Regions from separate parts of the Streptomyces hawaiiensis genome, predicted to be linked through region 2. Evidence: predicted binding sites of a transcription regulator. Region 2 holds the regulator's gene; the other holds the start of a gene.

Region 1 (10,667 bases), 1.2 Mb from region 2:
AGCTCGCCCAGGCGCAGAATGCCGGAGCGGGGGGTGGCCGCCGCGATGGCCGCCCGCTCCACCCGGCGCAGCAGCACGTGCACACGCGCCGCCAGTTCCCGCATGGAGAACGGCTTGGTCATGTAGTCGTCGGCGCCGACGCCGAGCCCGACCAGCATGTCGGTCTCGTCGTCCCGCGCGGTGAGCATCATCACCGGCACCGGGCGGGCGGCCTGCACGCGCCGGCAGACCTCCAGACCGTCGAAGCCGGGCAGCATGATGTCGAGGATCAGCAGGTCGGGCTGCCAGGCCTCGGCCGTGTCGACCGCGGCCGGACCGTCACCCGCTGTTTGCACGAGGAATCCCTCGGCCCGCAGGCGGGTCGCGATGGCGTCCACGATCGTCGGGTCGTCCTCGACCACCAGGACCCGGCGCTGTGCGCCCGGAGTAGCCGTCGCCGAACCGTTGTGGGAGGTCTGTGTCTGCTCCATCGCCCGCCCCTGGGGTGTGCTTTCCCGGAATCAGTGGGGTGATTCCTTCTGACTGGCTATGCCTGCGCATGGTTGCGATTGACGCTTGAATGATCGGCGTCAGGGGAGCAGCGTACGGGGAGTCAGCACACCTTTGCTATCCAGGGCTGATGGCGAGGTGCACGACGTCCGGAACGCCCCGGGCAACCGGGATCTCTTCGGTACGCACCTGTTGGAACCCGGCATTCCGCAAGGTTTCTTCGAATTCCGGTGATGGCTGGGCGGACCAGACGGCGAGAACACCGCCCGGCCTCAACACCCTTGCGCAGCTTGCCAGTCCGGCCTCCCGGTAGAGATTTCCGTTGCCCTCCGTGACGGTCCAGCCGGGTCCGTTGTCGATGTCGAGGCACAGGGCGTCGTACGTGTCGGATGTCTCATTGACGTGTGCGACGAGATCAGCCTCGACGATTTCCGTGCGGGGGTCCGCCAGGGCCGGGCCGGAGAGGGCGGCGAGCGGGCCGTCGAGATGCCACTCGACGATCGCGTGCTCCCGTTCCACCACCGTGATCCCTCCCCAGCGCGGGTCCGCCGCGGCGTGCGCGAGGGAGAAACCGACGCCGAGTCCGCCGATCAGGACGTCGGGGTGGTCCCGGCCGGCCAGGGCTTCCAGGGCCGCGTCGACCAGCCGCCGCTCCGAGCGGCCGTCGGAGGTGTCCATCAGGAAACAGCCGTTGGCGATGATCTCCAGCCGCTCTCCGTGCCGCCGCAGCACCACCTCACCGTGCGGGCCCTCGCGTCGGTCCAGTACATCGGGAATGTCGTACGGGGTAGGCATGAGGGCATCCTGGCAGGGGCGGGAGGCGTGGTGCCCGGCATTTCGAACGGGGCCTGCGGGGGGACGCAGAGAGAAGCTTTCGGGTTGCTGTGAATCGCCTCTCGTGTGGCGCGGATCACAGACAGCGAGGTGTCCGGGGCGAAGGCTGGGACCCGACCGAAGGGAGCGCCCGTGTTGGAACGCACCGCGCCGCCCCACGAGACGGCCGCACCCACGCCGACGGGCGCGCCCGTCTCCGAGGTGTCGGGGCTGCTGGACGGGGTGCCGCGGCAGCGGGGTCCGCACGGAACGGCGGGCGCGGGAATGCGGGCGCCCGTCCCGGCGGCCGCGCCCCGGTCACGGACGCTCCGCCCCTGGCGACTGTTGCCCACCCCGACGGGAACGCCGTTCACCTTCGGATACGCGATCGTCCTCTGTCTCACCTCGCTGATCTCCGCGTACGCGGACCCGGCCCTGGTGCACGCCCTGCTCCAGGCCTCCAGCACGGACGTGACCCACCTGGTGCGCACGCCGGAACTGGTGCTGATCGGCAGCGCGCTGTGGGTCGCGGGCGGGGTGAACTCGCCGTTCGCCATCGCCTTCGTGCTGGTGCTGACCGCGCTGGAACGGCGGATCGGGGGTCTGCGCACGGCTGCTGTCTTTCTCCTGGGGCACGTCCTCGCCACCCTGGCGACCGAGGTGCCCGTGGGGCTCGCCGTCCTGGCCGGGCACCTTCCCGGCAGCTCCCTGCACCGCCTCGACTACGGCGTCAGCTTCGGCGTCGCCGCCGGCATCGGCGCCCTGGCCGGCCTCCTGCCGCTGTGGCTGCGCCTGCCGCTGCTGGCCGGCTTCGGCTGGATGCTCCTCCAGGACCTGGTCGCCTTCGCCGACCCGATGACGAACTGGGGGCATCTGATCGCCCTGGGCATCGGGATCGCGACCTGGCCGGTGGCCCGGCGGTGGGGCGTGAGGCGCCTCGGGCCCGCCGGGGGCTGACCGCGACGCCCTTCAGGTCCGAGCGGAGGCCGGCGGGCCGTGCTTGGCACTGGTCAGCAGGGCCACCACCTCCCAGCCCAACGCCTCGTAGAGCCCTCGCCCCGCGGGGGTCCCGGCCAGGACACCGGTCCGCGCCCCCTGCCGGACGGCGGCGTTCTGCAACGTCCGCATGACGAGACTGCCCAGCCCTTTGCGGCGGTGTTCGGGGGCCGTCTCGATCTGGTCGGCGACGGCGGTCTCGCCCGTCGGGGTGATCTGTCCACGTGCCGCCAGGGACCCGTCCGGCGCGGCCACCATCAGGCGGGTCACTCCGCCGCGCGACCACTCGCGCAGCCGGTAGCCGTCGGGAGCGGCCGGAGCGACGTCCGTCGTCAGCGGGACCGTCATCAGATAACCGGGCTCGGGGTCGATCCACCAGTCGTCGTCCAGCCAGCCGGAGACCACCGACGGATCCCGGAACGCCTTCAGCCACACGCCGTTCCCGGTCACCGCGCCGGCCACCTTGCGGACGGTCGTCTCGTCGAGGTCGTCGCCCGTCGCGCCGAACACGTGCCGCGTGACGTGCCCGTACATCCCCATGTCGATCGTCCAGCCCCACGGCTCGCTCATGGGCGGAGCGGCCCCGCGTGACACGACCCATCCGTTCACCCACGCCTGCACGGTCGCGTCCATGCCATCTCCCTGTAATGAGCTTAAGGGCTGATCATCTATTACTCGGTGGACCTTACGCGTCCTCCCGATCCCGGCGTCACCGGTGATCGCTGACAGCGAACAGCGATGGGGGAACATCCGGCCCCGCTCAAGCATTGAGTCGGCATAGCTCAACTTGACTGCCGAAGGGGAGATCATGGCTTCGACGTCCACACCGCTCACCCTGCCCGTACTGCCGCTCGACGGAGAGGTCGTGCTGCCCGGGATGGTGGTCCCGCTGGACCTGAGCGATTCCGAGGTCCGTGCCGCGGTGGAGGCCGCTCAGGCCGCTGCCCGGTCAACGCCCGGCAAGCCCCGGGTACTCCTGGTGCCACGCATCGACGGGACCTACGCGAACACCGGTGTCCTCGGCACCGTCGAGCAGGTCGGCCGGCTCGCCGACGGCGACCCGGGCGCCCTGATCCGCGGCCGGAGCCGGGTGCGCATCGGCGCGGGGACGACCGGTCCCGGCGCCGCCCTCTGGGTCGAGGGCACCCGCGTGGACGACACCGTGCCGGACCCCCTGCCCGGACAGGTCGCCGAACTGGTCAAGGAGTACAAGGCCCTCGCCACCGCCTGGCTGCGCAAGCGCGGCGCCTGGCAGGTCGTCGACCGGGTCCAGGCGATCGACGACGTCTCGGCACTCGCCGACAACTCCGGCTACTCGCCCTTCCTGACCACCGACCAGAAGGTCGAACTGCTGGAGACCGCCGACCCGGTGGCCCGGCTCAAGCTCGCCACCCAGCAGCTGCGCGACCACCTCGCCGAGCAGGACGTGGCGGAGTCCATCGCCAAGGACGTCCAGGAGGGCGTCGACAAGCAGCAGCGCGAGTTCCTGCTGCGACGGCAGCTGGAAGCCGTCCGCAAGGAGCTGCGCGAGCTCAACGGCGAGCAGGAGGGCGAGGAGTCCGACGACTACCGCACCCGCGTGGAGGCCGCCGACCTGCCCGAGAAGGTCCGCGAGGCCGCGCTCAAGGAGGTCGACAAGCTGGAGCGGTCCTCCGACCAGTCGCCGGAGGGCTCCTGGATCCGCACCTGGCTCGACACGGTCCTGGAGATGCCGTGGAACGAGCGCACCGAGGACGCGTACGACATCCGGGGCGCCAAGGCGGTCCTGGACGCCGAGCACTCCGGCCTCGAGGACGTGAAGGAACGCATCACCGAGTACCTGGCGGTGCGCAAGCGCCGTGACGACCGAGGCCTGGGCGTGGTCGGCGGGCGGCGCGGCGGTGCCGTGCTCGCGCTCGTCGGGCCGCCCGGCGTCGGCAAGACCAGCCTGGGCGAGTCCGTCGCCCACGCCATGGGCCGCAAGTTCGTCCGCGTCGCCCTCGGCGGTGTGCGGGACGAGGCCGAGATCCGCGGACACCGGCGTACGTACGTCGGCGCGCTGCCGGGCCGGGTCGTACGGGCCATCAAGGAGGCCGGGTCGATGAACCCGGTCGTGCTGCTCGACGAGATCGACAAGGTGGGCTCGGACTTCCGGGGCGACCCGGCCGCGGCCCTGCTGGAGGTGCTCGACCCGGCGCAGAACCACACCTTCCGGGACCACTACCTGGAGGTCGAGCTGGACCTGTCGGACGTGGTCTTCCTCGCGACCGCCAACGTCCTGGAGGCGATCCCGGAGGCTCTGGCCGACCGGATGGAGATCGTCCGCCTGGACGGCTACACCGAGGACGAGAAGGTCGTCATCGCCCGTGACCACCTGCTCCCGCGCCAGCTGGAGCGGGCCGGGCTGGACAAGGACGAGGTGACCCTCGACGAGGGCGCGCTGCGCAAGCTCGCCGGCGAGTACACACGCGAGGCGGGCGTGCGCACCCTGGAGCGGTCCGTCGCACGGCTGCTGCGCAAGATCGCCGCCCAGCACGAACTGGGCGAGCGGAAGCTGCCGTTCACCGTCCGGGACGAGGACCTGCGCGACCTGATCGGCCGGCCGCACCACGTGCCCGAGTCCGCCCAGGACCCCGCCGAGCGGCGGACGTCCGTGCCGGGCGTGGCGACCGGGCTCGCGGTGACCGGGGCGGGCGGTGACGTGCTGTTCGTCGAGGCGTCGCTGGCCGACCCGGAGACGGGAGCGGCCGGGCTGACCCTGACCGGTCAGCTGGGCGACGTGATGAAGGAGTCCGCACAGATCGCGCTGAGCTTCCTGCGCTCCCACGGCGCCGAGCTCGAACTGCCGGTGGCCGATCTGAAGGACCGGGGCGTGCACATCCACTTCCCGGCGGGCGCGGTCCCCAAGGACGGCCCGAGCGCCGGCATCACGATGACGACGGCCCTCGCGTCCCTGCTGTCCGGCCGGCTGGTCCGCACGGACGTGGCGATGACCGGCGAGGTCTCGCTGACCGGGCGGGTCCTGCCGATCGGCGGTGTGAAGCAGAAGCTGCTCGCCGCGCACCGGGCGGGTGTCACCACGGTGATCATCCCCAAGCGCAACGAGCCCGACCTGGACGACGTCCCGGCGGAGGTGCTGGACACGCTCGACGTCCACGCCGTCACCGACGTCCGCCAGGTCCTGGAACTGGCGCTGGCGCCCGCGACGAGCGGCGCGGTGCCGGAGGTTCCGGTCGCGGCGTGACGGACGCGACCGGATGAGGGAGGCCCGGGTTCCCGTGAGGGAGGCCCGGGCCTTCACCGTGTGGTGGCCCTGTGTACGCGTACGCCGTGACCTGCGGAATACTTGCCGAACTGCGGTGATGGCGGCAGATGGCGGAAAATCCCAGTACCGGAACTCTCACGTCCGGGCGACGACCGAGGCAGGGGCTGACGTGCGCGAGGAAGGCAACGACGGACACCGCGGCACCGGTGTGGCCGGAAGCGGTGTGGATCAGCCCGCCTTCCTGGCGCTGGAGCGCGAGCTGACCGTGCTGCTGCGGCGCGCCCGGGCCAGCCAGGGCGAGATGGCCCGCGAGGTCCACCCCGACCTGGAGTCGTCCGCGTACGGCCTGCTCGTACGGCTGGACGAGTGCGGACAGCAGCGGGCCACCGAGCTCGCCGCCTACATCGGAGTCGGCAAGGCGACGATGTCCCGCCAGCTGCGGGCCCTGGAGGAACTCGGGCTGGTCGCGCGCGAGCCCGACCCCGCCGACGGACGCGCCTGGCTCGTCGCCCTCACCCAGGAGGGCCGCGACCGCGTCCGCCGGGTCCGGGAGGCCCGCCGCGCCCGCTACGCCGGCCGCCTGGCCGACTGGGACTCCCGCGAGGTCACGGAACTGGCCCGGCTGCTGAACCAGCTCAACCGCGGCATGGACAAGTAGGGCCGGGCGGCTTCCTAGAACTCGACGAACACCACCGTCGCGTCGTCGTGCCGCTTGCCCCGGCCCAGGAACGTCGCGGCGGCGTCCGAGCGCTCCAGCGTCCGGACCCGGTCCACCAGCGCCTGCGGGCCCTCCTTGCGGACCGACTGGAAGCAGTCGGTCCAGTCGCCCTCCTCGAACCGCTCCACCCAGCGGGTCGCGCCGTCCGTCAGCACGGCAAGGGCGCGGACCTCGCTGCGGGGCAGGGTGCCGGTCACCGCCCGCCGGGCCACCCAGGGATCCGCCGCCGCCGTGAAGAAGCCGCCCTCCTTGTTGCGGAGCGTGGAGTCCACCAGCGCGTCCGTGGCCAGCGCCGAGCGGGGGAGCAGGGCCAGCCGGTCGTCGAGGACGGGTGTCACCACGCCGTCCGGGGATTCCAGCAGAAGAGCCGAGTCGGACAGGAGCAGATACTCCACGGTGTCCGGATTCCAGCGGGTCACGACCACGGTGGCCTGCGGTGTTCGAGGGTGAGAAAGGTCACAGGTTGCGGCGTGCGCCTCGGAGGTACGCGCGATGGCGCGGGACAAGGCGTCGACGAGGGGAACATCCGGGAGTGAAACGGTCAGTTCGGCCAGTGCGCCACCGAGGCGCGCGGTGAACCAGGGGACGGAATGCAGACAGCCCGTCCCGGTCTTCGGTGGCGTGACGCCGTCCAGGACGACGACCGAACCACCCTGTCCCGAGGCCGGTAGCCCGACACTGGCGAAGTCCTCGTTGGGGCGGTCGGCGTCTCCCGGTTCCGAGGTGAGTTCAGTACGCATCCGGCCAGTCTGCACGAGCCCTTCACAAGGTTCGTAAAAGGCTGGCAATGGTTGCCGGACCGGCGCAGCCGCGCAGGTCAGACGCCGGGTTTGGGGTGGAATGATTTGTTCCGGGAAGGCGTGGTGGCGAATACTGCCACCGGCCGTCGCCGTCGTCCAACCGGCGTGCCGCACAAGGCCGCTGCAAGGGCCTGCGGAACTTGCCCCTCAACTCCCGTCCGGGGTTCACTCCTTCGGGTGGCGGGTCAGGTGATGCGCGTGCGCTGCCCACCGGCGCTGGGAGGGTCGGGAAGTGTACCGGGAGTACGCACCAGTTGACGGAGCGTCATCCGGGCCCAAGGGTTCACGAGTCAGGAATGCGAGCACCGGTGCAGAAGACGCGGCCTCGTCGCACAGGCAAGCAGACGGCCCCCGTTCAGGGCGCTGAGCCGACGCCCCCCACCGGCAAGGGACGCCCCACGCACGTACGCAACCGGCTGATCGTCGCCGTGGCCGTCGTCGCCGCGGCCATCGCCGGTGCCGGCGCCCCGTCCGTTCTCGCCGCCTCCGGGCAACTCCACGACTCCCAGAAGCTGGTGACGCTCGCGGAGCAGACGCAGGACGCCCTCGCCCTCGCGCACTCCCTCGCCGACGAGCGGGACGACGTCACCTCCTACATCGCCGCCGGGCGCCCCAAGTCCAAGGCACCCTCCGAGCAGCGCAGCGCCCGGGTGGACCGGCAGGTCGAGGAGATGCGGTCCGACACCGACACGCCCGCCTCGCTGCGCTCCGACCTCGACGACATAGCGGCCGTACGCAGGGCGGCGCTCACCGGCAAGAGCAGCGCCCTCGAAGCGCACCAGGCGTACTCCGCCGCCATCACCGAACTCCACGGGCTCGCCGAGCAGCTGGCGCAGCAGACGCCGCCGCGCGCGGGTGCCGGCGGCTACGCGCTGGCCGAGCTGGACTCCGCCGTCCAGCAGGCCGCCGCGGCCCGCGGGCTGCTGCTCGCCGCGCTGAGCGTGCCGCGCAGCACCGGGACGGTCATCGACCCCCTCACCGGCCTGCCGACCGAGACCTCCACCTCCTCGGACGAGGACACCCGCCAGCGCGACGCCCTCAGCGCCGCCGCCCAGCAGGCCAGGCTGCGCTCCGACGCGGCTCTGGCCGACTTCCGCGGCACCGCGCCCAAGCCGGCCCGCGCCTCCTTCGACTCCACGGTCACCGGCACCGAGGTCAACTCCGCCGACAAGTACCTCGCCACCCTGACCGACCAGCCGACGCTCTCCCGCAGCGACCTCGCCACCGGCTCCAAGAAGCTGGACGCGGCCCTGTCCGCCCGCGTCGACCTGATGCGCGGCGTGGAGTCGGCCCTCTACGACCGCCGCACCAAGGACCTCGAGGCGCTGCGCGACGACGACGTCACCGCGCTGGAGATCCGCATCGCGGTCCTCGGCGCCCTCATGCTCCTCGCCGTCGGCGTCGCCACGGGCATGGCCCGCAGCCTCACCCGCCCCCTCGCGGTCCTGCGCCTGGGCTCCAAGCGCCTCGCCGAGGCCGAGGACCCGGCGGCCGAGGAGCCGGTGAAGTTCACCGGCCGCAACGACGAGTTCGCCCAGGCCGTCCGCTCCGTCAACGCCCTGCACGCGCACGCCGCCGCCCTCACCGAGCGGATCACCACGCTGGAGTCCGACCGCAAGCACCTCGTCGGGCAGCGCCAGAAGATGGCCGACGCGCGCGAGGAACTGCGCGGCGAACTCGCCGAGTCCGCCGCCCAGCTGGAGCGGCTGCGTACGGCCATCGGCGGGACGTTCGTCAACCTCGCGCTGCGCACCCTGGGCCTGGTCGAGCGGCAACTGGCCGTCATCGAGAACCTGGAGGAGCGCGAGCAGGACCCCGACCGGCTCGCCACTCTGTTCAAGCTCGACCACTTCGCGACGGTCATGCGCCGGCACAGCGAGAACCTGCTGGTCCTCGCCGGTACCGAGCACGTCCAGCATGCCGCCGGACCTGTGCCGCTGGTGGACGTCGTGCGGGCCGCGGTGAGCGAGATCGAGCGGTACGAGCGGGTCCGGATCGCCGCGCTGCCGCCGCACGCGCACATCGCCGGGTTCGCCGCGGACGACCTGTCCCACCTGCTGGCCGAACTCATGGAGAACGCCACCTCGTTCTCCCCGCCCGACCTGCCCGTCGAGATCTCCGGCTGGCTGCTGGAGAACGGCGAGGTCATGCTCTCCGTCCAGGACGAGGGCATCGGCATGACCGAGGAGCGGCTGGAGCGCCTCAACTCCCGCCTCACCGACTTCGACCCCGAGGCGCCGTACGACCAGGAGGGCGAGGACGGTCTCGGCCTAGGCCTGTACGTCGTGGCCCGGCTCGCCCACCGCCACGGCGTGCGCGTCCAGCTGCGCGAGCAGAAGCAGGGCGGTGTCGCGGCCGTCGTCGTCCTGCCGCGCACGCTCCTCGCCGCCGCCCCGCCCGTGGCCGTCCCGACCTCCGGCCCTCTCGCCGGCACGGCCCACTCCTACTCCTTCCCGGGCGCCGACGCCGAGGCCAACTCCAACGTCCTGCACGGCCGCGCGGCCGGAGACGACCCGTTGGTCGCCCTGGCGGAGAAGGCGGTACGTCAGGACGAAGCCGCGAAACCCACCACCGGCACCCACCACTCGGAACCGGCCGGGGCGCCGGAACCGGCTGGGGGCTCGGAATCGGCCGGGGGCTCGGAATCGGCCAGGGGGTCGAAACCGACCGAGGCGGCAGCCCCGGCGGCACCCGCCGGACCGACCGCACCCGCCGGAGCGACCGCACACGCCGGGCAGGCCGCGCACGCTGAGCGCTCCGCATCCGCCGAACCGCCGACGCCCGCTGGGCCGACAGCCGCCGACCTGGCCGTGTCCGGTGACCCGGCGGCGCCCGCTGCCTCGGCCACATATGCCGACCCGGCCGTGCCTGCCGCACCGGCGGCATCCGCCGACCTGGCCGTGCCCGGCGGCCCGGCGACGCCCGGTGACCCGTCCGTGTCCGGCGGCCCGGCGACGCCCGCCGACCCGTCCGTGTCCGGCGGCCCGGCGACGCCCGGTGACCCGTCCGTGTCCGGCGGCCCGGCGGCGCCCGCCGACCCAGCCGTCCCCGGCGACCCGGCAGAACCCGCAGACCTGGCCGTGTCCGGTGACCCGGCGGCGCCCGCTGCCTCGGCCACATATGCCGACCCGGCCGTGCCTGCCGCACCGGCGGCATCCGCCGACCTGGCCGTGCCCGGCGGCCCGGCGACGCCCGGTGACCCGTCCGTGCCCGGTGGCCCGGCGGCGCCCGCTGACTCGGCCACATCCGCCGACCCGGCCGTGCCCGGCGACTCGGCCGTGCCCGGCGACTCGGCCGCGCCCGCCGACCCGGCCGCGCCCGGCGTCCCGGCGGCATCCGTCGACCCGGTCGAGGCCGCTGCGCCCGTGGAGTCCCTCGCGGAGACCACGATGGAGCTGCTGATCCCGGTGCAGCCGGAGGGGTCGGGCCCGGGCCGGTACGGAGCCGTGGCCGGCGATGGGGAGAGCGGCCCGCAAGGGCCGTCCGCGGCCGGCGACGCGAGCCGTACGGGTGACGCGGACGGGGACGAGAGCCCGGAGCACGAGCGTGCGCCCGACGAGGAGGAGGACCGCGTCACCGACAAGGGCCTCCCCAAGCGCACCCCGAA
Region 2 (10,667 bases):
ACACCCAACCCGGCGCGCGTGGTGATCGAGATCCACCTGACGCGGGCGCTGGGGCGAGGTTGACCGAAGTGAAAATCCACACCGGTGATCGATTGGATCCAGCCACTACCAGACTGGGTCGATACCCGGAAATGTCCCCGAAAACTGCAGCGGCGTCACCGTGTTCAGGTCACGGTGACGCCGCTGCGGGGGGAAGCACCTGAGCGATCTGTTACGACGGGGGAATCGCGTCAGGCACTGCGGGGGGTGGCAGAGATGGTCCTCGGGGCAGGAGAGTCGGCCTCCACCTGCTGGTGGTCCCGTTGGTCCAGGTTCACAAAGATCATTCCGTACCGTACGGCGCACCGCACCGGCTGCGGCGCCCCCCGAGGCCGCCGCAGACACCGGTAAGCCCGTACGTCCTCGTCCTCGTCCCGCGTGACGACCACCGGCTCGCCGAACACGGTCACCATCAACGAGTCACCGCTGTGGGGGATGGCGGTAACCAGGTCGATGAAGTGCCAGCCGGAGCGGTAGGCGGTGGCCATTTCACGACGGAAGGAGCGGTCGTCGGGTGGAGTGGTCACATCAACGCTCCGAGTCCGCGACTATCGCCGGCCAATGACTGTCCGCCAGGACATCGCTCTTCGCATCGCTCGTGACGCTCTCCGGCCAGTGACTGTCCGCCCGGGTATCACCCTTCACGCCGGAGTAACCACTCACTCCGATGACAGCGACGACAGAGAGGGCGGCAGCAAGCACCGAGCGAAGCAGTCTCTTGCGCATAGTCGGCTTCGTCCTCACTTGTGAGTCTCCTCTTCCCCCGTCAGGTAAGACGATGGCTCATTCGAACACGTCATGGCCACACAATCGGTGCATCATGTTCCTGCATGTTCAGGACCCTGGGGGGTGGAGATTTCGTGGCAAATCCGACTAAGGAGACGCATCCCCATGCGGTCACCGATCTGTGCGAGGAAGGTAACCGACTCTATGCGAACGCCCTGCGTGCAGGGCGGATCGCACGTACAGACGTGATGACAGCGCCTTGTCTGGTCGAGCTCGCCCTTCTTCACCCGGACCCGGACGACGAGGACTGGCTGCGACCGGTGCCGCCGACGGTCGCGCTCGCCGAGCGTCTGCATCCGATCGAGCGCGACATTGCGGAACGCCGACAGTTGTCGATCAAGATCGCGGACGCGTTCGAGCCGTTCATGGCCCTGGGTGCCCAGGTGACGGCGACCGACCACTCCTTCACGGTGCTGGAGGGCGGCGACCGGATCAACGCGGCCCTCAACCTGGCCACGGCCCAGTGTCAGGTGGAGATGCTCACCATCCAGCCCAGTGACGACCGCTTCTCCGAGCGGAGCCTCACACAGGGGCTCGAAAGAGACCGGGCTCTGATCGAGCGTGGAGTCCGGATACGGACGCTCTACCAGCACACAGCGCGATACAGCCCTCAGAAACTGGCCTACGTCGCCCAATTGGCGAACGGCAAGGCGGAGTACCGCACGATCGACGAAGTGGTGGAACGGCTGATCGTCTGTGACGAGACCGTCGCGTTCATCCCGGCTCGCGACGACCAGCAGGTCGCCCTCGAACTCCGCCACCCCGGACTCGTCCGGTACCTGGTGAAGGTCTTCGAGTTCATGTGGAGCCGTTCCGTTCAGCTGAGCGCCGGCGCCCCGTACGGGCCGGCCGCAGACGGCATCACAGACATCCAGCACTCCATCGCCAAACTCCTCATAGAGGGTCATGTGGATGAGGCAATCGCCCGCCGCCTCGGGATGAACGTGCGCACTTGCCGGGCTCACATCGCCAAACTCGCCGCCACGCTCGGCAGCGGAAGCCGTGCCCAACTCGGCTTCCTCATCGCCCAGTCCGGCATCCTGGAACGCGAGGGCGCGGCCCAGTGAGTTCACCGCACCACGAGCACGGCACGGAAGACCTGTGCTCCACGGGCACCGAACTTTACGAACGGGCAGTGCGCCAGGGGCGGCTGCCGACGGAGGACGCCCTGGCCGCCCCCTGCCTCGTCGATCTGGGCCTGCTGCACCCCGCCGTCGACGACTCCGCCAGGTTGGAGCCCGTCGCCCCGCTCCTCGCGCTGCACCGGCTGCTGCGGAGCTCCGGGGAGCGGATCGCGAACGAACGGCAGCGTGAGGCCCGGCTGACCGAGACGTTCGGCTCCCTCATGCGGATCGCCGGCTCACCCCCCAATGCCACCGACGCTCCCACCGTCCGGCTGCTCACCGGCACTCAGCGGATCAACCAGGCCATCACCGACGCCATGGCCGACGCCTCCGAGGAGTTGATCACCGTCCAGCCCCGGGCCGGACTCACCGGTGAACGCGGTCAGATCGCCGACGCCGCCTCGCTCGGCCGTGATCAGGCAGCGCTGGACCGTGGTTGCCGCATTCGCACCCTGTACCCGCACACATTGCGCCACTTTCCGATCATCGCGGCCCGTTGCGAGCGCCTGAAGGGCGACGTTCAGATCCGCACGCTGGACGAAGTCCCCGACCGCCTTGTCCTCATCGACCGCTCAGTGGCATTCGTCCCGGCCGGTGAGGACGGCAAACTCGCTCTGGAGATCCGGCATCCGGCCATCGTGGCTCACCTGGCCGTCACCTTCGACCGCCTATGGCGCCTGGGCACACCCATGTACCCCGAAGCCGCCCCCCAGCCCTCCCGCAACGGCATCACCCCCCGCCAGCACGCCATAGCCGCCCTCCTCGTCGAAGGCCACACCGACGCGGTCATAGCCGACCGGCTCGGCATGAACATCCGCACCGCCCGCGTCCACATCGCCAAACTCGCCGCGACGCTGGGCAGTCAGAGCAGGGCCCAGCTCGGGTTCCTCATCGGACGCTCGGGGATTCTTGACCAGGAAGACTGAGGGGCGTGGTCGAGTGCTGTGAGCCGTCCAGGCCCGCCTGGGCGATGCGTACGCCCAACTGCGTCCGGCTCACCGCCCCCAGCGTCTCCGACAGCCGCGCGATGTGCGCCCGGCACGTCCGTACGCTGATCCCCAGACGTTCCGCGATGACCGCGTCCTGGTGTCCCTCCGCCAGCAGCGCCGCGATGGACTGCTCCCGGTGGGAGATGCCCTCGATGCCCGTGTCGGGGAGCGGGGCCGTGAGGGGGATGGCCAGGCGCCACAGCCGTTCGAAGACGGTGCCGAGGTATTCGACGAGCGCCGGGTGCCGTAGCTCCAGGGCCATCGTGCGGTCGGTGTTGGCGGGGATGAACGCCACCGTCCGGTCGAAGAGGATCAGCCGGTCGATCACCTCGTCCAGCGTGCGCGCCTCGACCGCGTCGCCCATCAGCTCCAGATAGGTCAGCAGCCCCTGCCCGTGCCGGGCGACATGCGTGTACAGGTCCCGCATCCGCACGCCCCGGCCGCGCAGCGCCAGCGCCCGGTGCAGCCCCTCGGAAAGCTCCGCCTCGCGGCGGATGCCGCCGGGCTGCACCGTGAGCACCTCGGTCGTGCACGCCCGGGTCGCCTCGTCCATCGCGGCCTGGATCCGGGCGAGTCCGTCCAGGACCCGGATCGCCGGGCCTTCCGCCGCCGACGCGGCCGGCCGCACCTGGCGGCCCAGACCGGCGTACCACTCGACGGCCGTGACGGCCGAGCCCAGCCGCCGCTGGCTCGCGCTCACCTCGTCGTACATCCCGCGCAGCAGCCGGGTCATGACCTCCTGCGGGGAGGTCGGCACCAGCCAGTCCATGTCGTCCGGGTCCGGATGCAGCAGGGCGAGTTCCAGCAGGCAGGGCACCGGATCCGCGTCCCGGCGCGGCACCCGGCCGCGCCGTACGGCCCGGGAATACACGCGATCCCCGGTCTCGCACAGTCGGTCGGCACCATGGGGATGCTCATCCGCCCCGTGCCCGGCCATCGCCCATCCCACCCCCGGTTTCGCCGTCTTCCGCAGCGCAACTATGCGCGGACCGGACGTGCTCCGCAACACGGCTCCCCGCGCGACGGCCACCGGAAACCACCGGTTCGCACGGGCATCAGGGAGCCTCGGGTCGTCAGGGTCGCAGGGGGTGGGTGAACCCGGCTCGCGACGCGGCTACTTCAGGCCGATGGCCCGGCAAGCCGCCTTGTACTCGGCCGTGCAGATGTCCGACAGCTTGTAGATGTCGTCCGCGACCACCGTGTCCTTGATGTTCTCCTTGGTGAGCGCGACCACGGGCACGAGCTGTGCCGGGATGCCCTTGTGCGTGGGGCTGTCGACCTTGTCGCGGGTGAGGGCGGCGAACTGGATGTCGCGGCCCTGGACCTTGGCGACCGCCATCTCCGCGGCGTTCTCCGCCTCCTGCGGGTACGACTTGTACACGCTCATGTACTGGTCGCCGCTGATGATCCGCTGCACGGCCGGCAGCTCCGCGTCCTGCCCGGTGATCGGCGGCAGCTCGGTCACGCCCGCGGCCTCCAGCGCCTTGACGATGCCGCCCGCCATGCCGTCGTTGGCGGAGTACACCGCAGCGATGTCGCCCTTGCCGATCTTCTCGATCGCGTCGGCCATGTTGGCCTCGGCGTTCTCCGGCTTCCAGTCCTTGGTGTCGAAGGACTCGGCGATCGTCACCTTGCCGTTCAGCTCGGACATCGCGCCCGCCTTGAACTGCTTGGCGTTCGGGTCGGTGGACGAGCCGTTCATCATGACGATCTTGTCGGAGAGGCTCGCGCTCTCGCCGATGGCCTCCAGCAGAGTGCGCCCCTGGACCTCGCCGACCAACTCGTTGTCGAAGGAGATGTACGCGTCGATCGGGCCCTCGGCCAGCCGGTCGTAGGCGATGACCGGAATGCCGGCCTCCTTCGCCTTCTTCACGCCGCTCGCGATGGCCTGCGAGTCCACGGCGTCCAGCAGGATCACGTCGACCCGGTCGTCGATCATCTGCTGCATCTGGCCGGCCTGCTTGTCCGCGCTCGCCTCGGCGTTGGCGTACTCGACGCGGCCCTTGTCGTTGGTGAGCGACTCGACCTTCGTCTTGATGATGGGGTAGTCGAAGTTCTCGTACCGCGTGTTCGCCTTCTCCGGCAGCAGCAGCCCGACGGTGATGTCGTTGCCCTTCGCCGGGCTCGCGTCGTCACTGCTCCCGGTCGCGTTGAGCACGCCGCAGCCGGCGAGCGTGACGGACATCGTGGCGGCTGCCACGGATATGGCGATACGACGCATGGGGGAGCTCACTTCGCGTGTGATTCGGACGTGGGCACAGCTTTGTGGCCCATGTGTCTGAAAAGCCAACGCGGACGCGCCCCCAGCGTCAAGCGGAACCACTTAACGAGATGACAACACCACGCTCCGCAGTAGTTGTGAAGACTCTGCGGAATCGCCTTCAAGTGACACGCACCATCCGGTCATCCACGGGAGACCACGCGAAACCAGGCCAAGACAGACGAAAAGGGCCGGGAGTCGCCTCCCGGCCCCTTCCCGGCCCTTTCACGGGCGCATGCGCGTCAGCCGGATGTCAGTGGATGTCAGTCGGACTGCTGCTGCCGCTTCGGCCGCCACACCACCAGCGCGCTGGTCTGCTGCACCTCCTGGTACGGCACCAGGTCGCGGCGGTACGACGCGTGCACCGCCGCCTCCCGCTGCCGCATCGCCGCGGCCGCGCCGTCGAGCGCGTCCTCCAGCTCGGCCACCCGGGCCTGGAGCGCGGCGACCTGGTTCTCCAGTTCGATGATGCGCTTGATACCGGCCAGGTTGATGCCCTCGTCCTGCGACAACTGCTGGACGGTGCGCAGCAGTTCGATGTCGCGGGCCGAGTAACGGCGGCCCCGGCCCGCGGTGCGGTCCGGGGACACCAGGCCCAGCCGGTCGTACTGGCGCAGGGTCTGGGGGTGCAGGCCGGACAGCTGCGCCGCCACCGAGATGACGTAGACCGGGGTTTCCTCGGTCAGTTCATACGGGTTGCGCCGACGACCGTCCATCTGACTCATGCTCCCTTCGCGGCCTGGAACAGATCCGCCCGCGGATCCTCACCCGCGGTCGCCTCGCGATACGCCTCGAGTGCGTCACGAGCCTTCCCCGTCAGGTCCTTCGGAACACTCACCTCCACGGTGACCAGGAGGTCGCCGCGGGTGCCGTCCTTGCGGACCGCGCCCTTGCCCCGGGCGCGCATGGTGCGCCCGTTGGGCGTGCCCGGCGGCAGCTTCAGCGTGACGGGCGGGCCGCCGAGCGTCGGCACCCGCACCTCGCCGCCGAGGGCCGCCTCCGAGAAGGTCACCGGGACGGTGACCGTGAGGTTGTCCTCCTTGCGGCCGAACACCGGGTGGGAGTCCACGTGCACGACGACGTACAGATCACCCGCCGGGCCGCCGCGCTCACCCGGCGCTCCCTTGCCGCGCAGCCGGATCCGCTGGCCGTCGCTGACGCCCGCGGGGATGCGCACCTGCATGGTCCGCGAGGACTTGGCCCGGCCGCTGCCCTTGCAGACCTCGCAGGCGTTCTCCGCGATCAGGCCGCGGCCCTTGCAGTCCGGACAGGGGTCGGTGAGGGAGAAGCCGCCGCCGCTGCCCCGGGCGACCTGCCCGGTGCCGACGCAGGTCGGGCACACGCGCGGTGTGCCGTTCTTGTCGCCGGTGCCCGAACAGGCCTTGCAGGGCGACTGCGACGACATCCGCAGCGGGACCGTCGCGCCCTCGATCGCCTCGGTGAAGCTGAGCGTGACCTCGGACTCGATGTCCTGGCCGCGCCGGGGGTGCGTGCGCGTCCCCGGGCCGCCCGCGCCACCGCGGTTGAACAGGCCCCCGAAGACGTCACCGAGTCCGCCGCCGAAGCCGCCGGCTCCCTGACCGCCGCCCTGGGCACCGCCTCCGAAGAGGTCGCCCAGGTCGAAGTTGAAGGAGCCGCCCGCGCCGCCCGGCCCCGGGCGGAAGCCGCCGTTGCCGAAGAGGGCGCGCGCGTCGTCGTACTCCTTGCGCTTCTTGGGGTCGCCGAGGATGTCGTTGGCCTCGGAGATCTCCTTGAAGCGCTCCTCCGCCCTGACGTTGCCCTTGTTGGCGTCCGGGTGGAACTCGCGGGCGAGCTTCCGGTACGCCTTCTTGATCTCGGCCTCGGTGGCGTCCTTGGGGACGCCGAGGACCTTGTAGTAGTCCTTCTCGATGAAGTCCTTGGTGCTCATCCTCGACGTCCCTCCTTCCCTTCGTCTATGACGTCAGCCCTCGTCCGGGCCACCGCTCTCCTTGTCCTCGGCGTCGGCGGACTCGTCCGCCTTGACCGTCTGCGCCCCCGGCTGGGGTTCGGCCACCGCCACCCGCGCGGGGCGGATGGTGCGCTCGCCGATCCGGTACCCGGGCTGCAGAATCGCCACGCACGTCGTCTCGGTGACGTCCGGTGCGTAGCTGTGCATCAGGGCCTCGTGGATCGTCGGGTCGAAGGGCTCGCCCTCCTTGCCGAACTGCTGCAGGCCCATCTTCGCCGCGGTGCCCTCCAGCGACTCGGCGACGGACTTGAAGCCGCCGACCAGTTCGCCGTGTTCACGCGCGCGGCCGATGTCGTCGAGCACGGGCAGGAGCTCGGTCAGGAGATTCGCGATGGCGATCTCCTTGACCGCGATCCGGTCGCGCTCGACCCGGCGGCGGTAGTTCTGGAACTCGGCCTGGAGGCGCTGGAGGTCCGCGGTGCGCTCGCTGAGCGCCGTGCGGGCCTGGTCCAGCTGGGCCACCAGAGCCACGTCCTGGCCCGTGTCCCCGGCCGGGGCCGCCCCCTCCTCCGCGGAGGGGGAGGCGGCCTTCGGCTCGGCGTCGTCGGAGGTGGCGCCGGAAGGGACGTCGGGCTGCTGCTCGTCGAAGCCCGGGGTCTCCTCCGTCACGCGGCACCATCCTTCCGCTCGTCGTCCACGATCTCGGCGTCGACGACGTCGTCGTCGGCCTTGGCACCACCGGCGGCACCCGCGTCACCGGCGGGGCCACCGGCGGCCTGGGCCGCGCCCGCGTCCGCGTACATGGCCTGGCCGAGCTTCTGGGAGACGGCCGCGACCTTCTCCGTGGCGGTGCGGATCTCGGTGGAGTCCTCGCCCTTGAGCTTCTCCTTCAGCTCGGCGACGGCTTCCTCGACCTCGGTCTTGATCTCGCCCGGGACCTTGTCCTCGTTGTCCTTGAGGAACTTCTCGGTCTGGTAGACGAGCTGCTCGCCCTGGTTGCGGGACTCGGCGGCCTCGCGGCGCTTGTGGTCCTCCTCCGCGTACTGCTCGGCCTCCTGGCGCATGCGGTCGACCTCGTCCTTCGGCAGCGAGGAGCCGCCGGTGACGGTCATCTTCTGCTCCTTGCCCGTGCCCAGGTCCTTGGCGGTCACGTGCATGATGCCGTTGGCGTCGATGTCGAAGGACACCTCGATCTGCGGGACGCCGCGGGGCGCCGGCGGCAGACCGGTCAGCTCGAACATCCCGAGCTTCTTGTTGTACGCCGCGATCTCGCGCTCGCCCTGGTAGACCTGGATCTGCACGGACGGCTGGTTGTCCTCGGCGGTGGTGAAGATCTCGGACCGCTTGGTCGGGATCGTCGTGTTCCGCTCGATGAGCTTGGTCATGATGCCGCCCTTGGTCTCGATACCGAGGGACAGCGGGGTGACGTCGAGGAGCAGGACGTCCTTGACCTCGCCCTTGAGGACACCGGCCTGCAGGACGGCGCCGATGGCGACGACCTCGTCCGGGTTGACGCCCTTGTTGGCGTCCTTGCCGCCGGTCAGCTCCTTGACGAGCTCCGCGACGGCGGGCATACGGGTCGAACCGCCGACCAGGACGACGTGGTCGATCTCGCTGATGGAGATGCCGGCGTCCTTGATGACGTTGTGGAACGGCGTCTTGCAGCGCTCCAGGAGGTCCGCGGTCAGCTGCTGGAACTGGGCGCGGGTGAGCTTCTCGTCGAGGTGCAGGGGGCCCTCGGCGGAGGCGGTGATGTAGGGCAGGTTGATCGAGGTCTCGGTGGACGAGGACAGCTCGATCTTCGCCTTCTCGGCGGCCTCGCGCAGACGCTGCAGGGCCATCTTGTCCTTGCCCAGGTCCACGCCGTGGCCGGACTGGAACTGCTGGACCAGGTAGTCGACGACGCGCTGGTCCCAGTCGTCACCACCGAGGTGGTTGTCACCGTTGGTGGCCTTCACCTCGACGACGCCATCGCCGATCTCCAGCAGCGAGACGTCGAACGTACCGCCACCGAGGTCGAAGACCAGGATGGTCTGGTCGTCCTTGTCGAGGCCGTACGCCAGCGCGGCCGCGGTCGGCTCGTTGACGATGCGCAGCACGTTCAGGCCGGCGATCTCGCCGGCCTCCTTCGTGGCCTGACGCTCGGAGTCGTTGAAGTACGCCGGGACGGTGATGACCGCGTCGGTCACCTTCTCGCCCAGGTAGGACTCGGCGTCCCGCTTGAGCTTCTGGAGCACGAAGGCGCTGATCTGCTGCGGGTTGAAGGGCTTCCCGTCCAGCTCGATCTTCCAGTCGGTGCCCATGTGCCGCTTGACCGACCGAATGGTCCGGTCCACGTTGGTGACCGCCTGACGCTTGGCCACCTCTCCGACGAGCACCTCACCGTTCTTGGCGAAGGCGACGACGGACGGCGTGGTCCTGGCGCCCTCGGCGTTGGTGATGACGGTGGGCTCGCCGCCCTCCAGAACGCTGACGACGGAGTTAGTCGTGCCCAGGTCGATGCCGACCGCACGTGCCATGGTTGATTCCTCCAGCTGACTTGAGTGGAACGGACTCAAGTGTGCACGACGGCTCCCCACCGGTCAACAGAGCTGAGTCGGGCAGGCTCAACTCTTATCCGTTCCTTACACGCAAGGGCGCTCCGACCTGCGGCGATACGCTGCGTCGAGGGCCGTACACAGGGACACGGGAGAGGGCGAGCACGACGACCAGGGCTCCTCCCGCCACCCACCACAGGGCGTCGGTCCCGACCCGGCCGGCATGCGCGAGTACCCCGACGAGCATCCCTGACAACGCCCCGATTCCGAGCAGCAGACTCGCCCCCGGCGCGGTCAGCCCGAGCCGCCGCAGCCGGTGCGCGAGATGATCGGGCCCGCTGCGCAACACACCCCGCCCGCCCAACCGCCGCGCCCCCAGCACAAGTACGGCATCGGCACCCACCACGGCGGTCAGCGCGAACAGGACCCCCGCGCTCTCCCCGACCCCGAACCCGGCCCGGGCGTACACGGCTCCCACGGCGATCACGAACCCGGCCGACATGGACCCGCAACTGCCCAGCGCCACGCGCGCGGGGTGCCAGTTGTGCAGCAGAAACCCGGTCAGCGCGGCGGCCAGCACGCTCATCAGCCCCGCGATCCCGTCCATCACCTCGACGGCCGCGCAGGCCGCCACCCCGAAGGCGGCGACGACCCCGACCGCACCCGCCAGCCCGTCGGCGTGATCGAGCCCCCGGAAGCCGAACACCATCCCCACGACCCACGCGACGGCCAGCAGCCCGGTCCCCACCCCCGTCTCCCCGTACGGCACGACACACGCGGCCGCCACGGCCGTACCGGCGACCAGCACCCGTCGCCGCAACCGCCACACGTCGTCGACGAGCCCGAGCAGGGCGACGGCACCCGCGGCGACGAGCACCGCCCGCGTCCCGTCGGCGGGCGGCGCCACCTCGAGCCACTCCCCGGCCACCACGACCAGCCCCGTGACGAGCACGACGGCCACACCCCCGGACAACGGCACGTCCCGCTGCCGCCGCCGCTCGA

Evidence for each region. Region 2 encodes HspR, which represses chaperone genes until heat shock. Its sites were predicted from a motif close to TTGAGNNNNNNNNNCTCAA; they were not measured.
Region 1: a site for HspR is predicted at 3,066-3,084, ahead of lon (endopeptidase La). Genes of this name have one in related genera too.

What each region holds. Positions count from the first base shown of each region.
Region 1 is NZ_CP021978.1:5,887,173-5,897,839, forward strand. Features, by position in the region: gene CEB94_RS27340 (response regulator transcription factor) at 1-470, opposite strand, end outside; gene CEB94_RS27345 (spermidine synthase family protein) at 607-1,284, opposite strand; gene CEB94_RS27350 (rhomboid-like protein) at 1,459-2,259, shown strand; gene CEB94_RS27355 (GNAT family N-acetyltransferase) at 2,272-2,931, opposite strand; gene lon (endopeptidase La) at 3,107-5,521, shown strand; gene CEB94_RS27365 (MarR family winged helix-turn-helix transcriptional regulator) at 5,712-6,200, shown strand; gene CEB94_RS27370 (protein phosphatase 2C domain-containing protein) at 6,215-7,000, opposite strand; gene CEB94_RS27375 (sensor histidine kinase) at 7,369-10,667, shown strand, end outside.
Region 2 is NZ_CP021978.1:4,674,290-4,684,956, reverse strand. Features, by position in the region: gene CEB94_RS21640 (pyridoxamine 5'-phosphate oxidase family protein) at 1-63, shown strand, start outside; gene CEB94_RS21635 (Rieske (2Fe-2S) protein) at 231-566, opposite strand; gene CEB94_RS21630 (helix-turn-helix domain-containing protein) at 870-1,892, shown strand; gene CEB94_RS21625 (helix-turn-helix transcriptional regulator) at 1,889-2,875, shown strand; gene CEB94_RS21620 (helix-turn-helix transcriptional regulator) at 2,838-3,875, opposite strand; gene CEB94_RS21615 (sugar ABC transporter substrate-binding protein) at 4,053-5,159, opposite strand; gene CEB94_RS21610 (heat shock protein transcriptional repressor HspR) at 5,462-5,914, opposite strand; gene dnaJ (molecular chaperone DnaJ) at 5,920-7,107, opposite strand; gene grpE (nucleotide exchange factor GrpE) at 7,141-7,797, opposite strand; gene dnaK (molecular chaperone DnaK) at 7,794-9,647, opposite strand; gene CEB94_RS21590 (MraY family glycosyltransferase) at 9,742-10,667, opposite strand, start outside.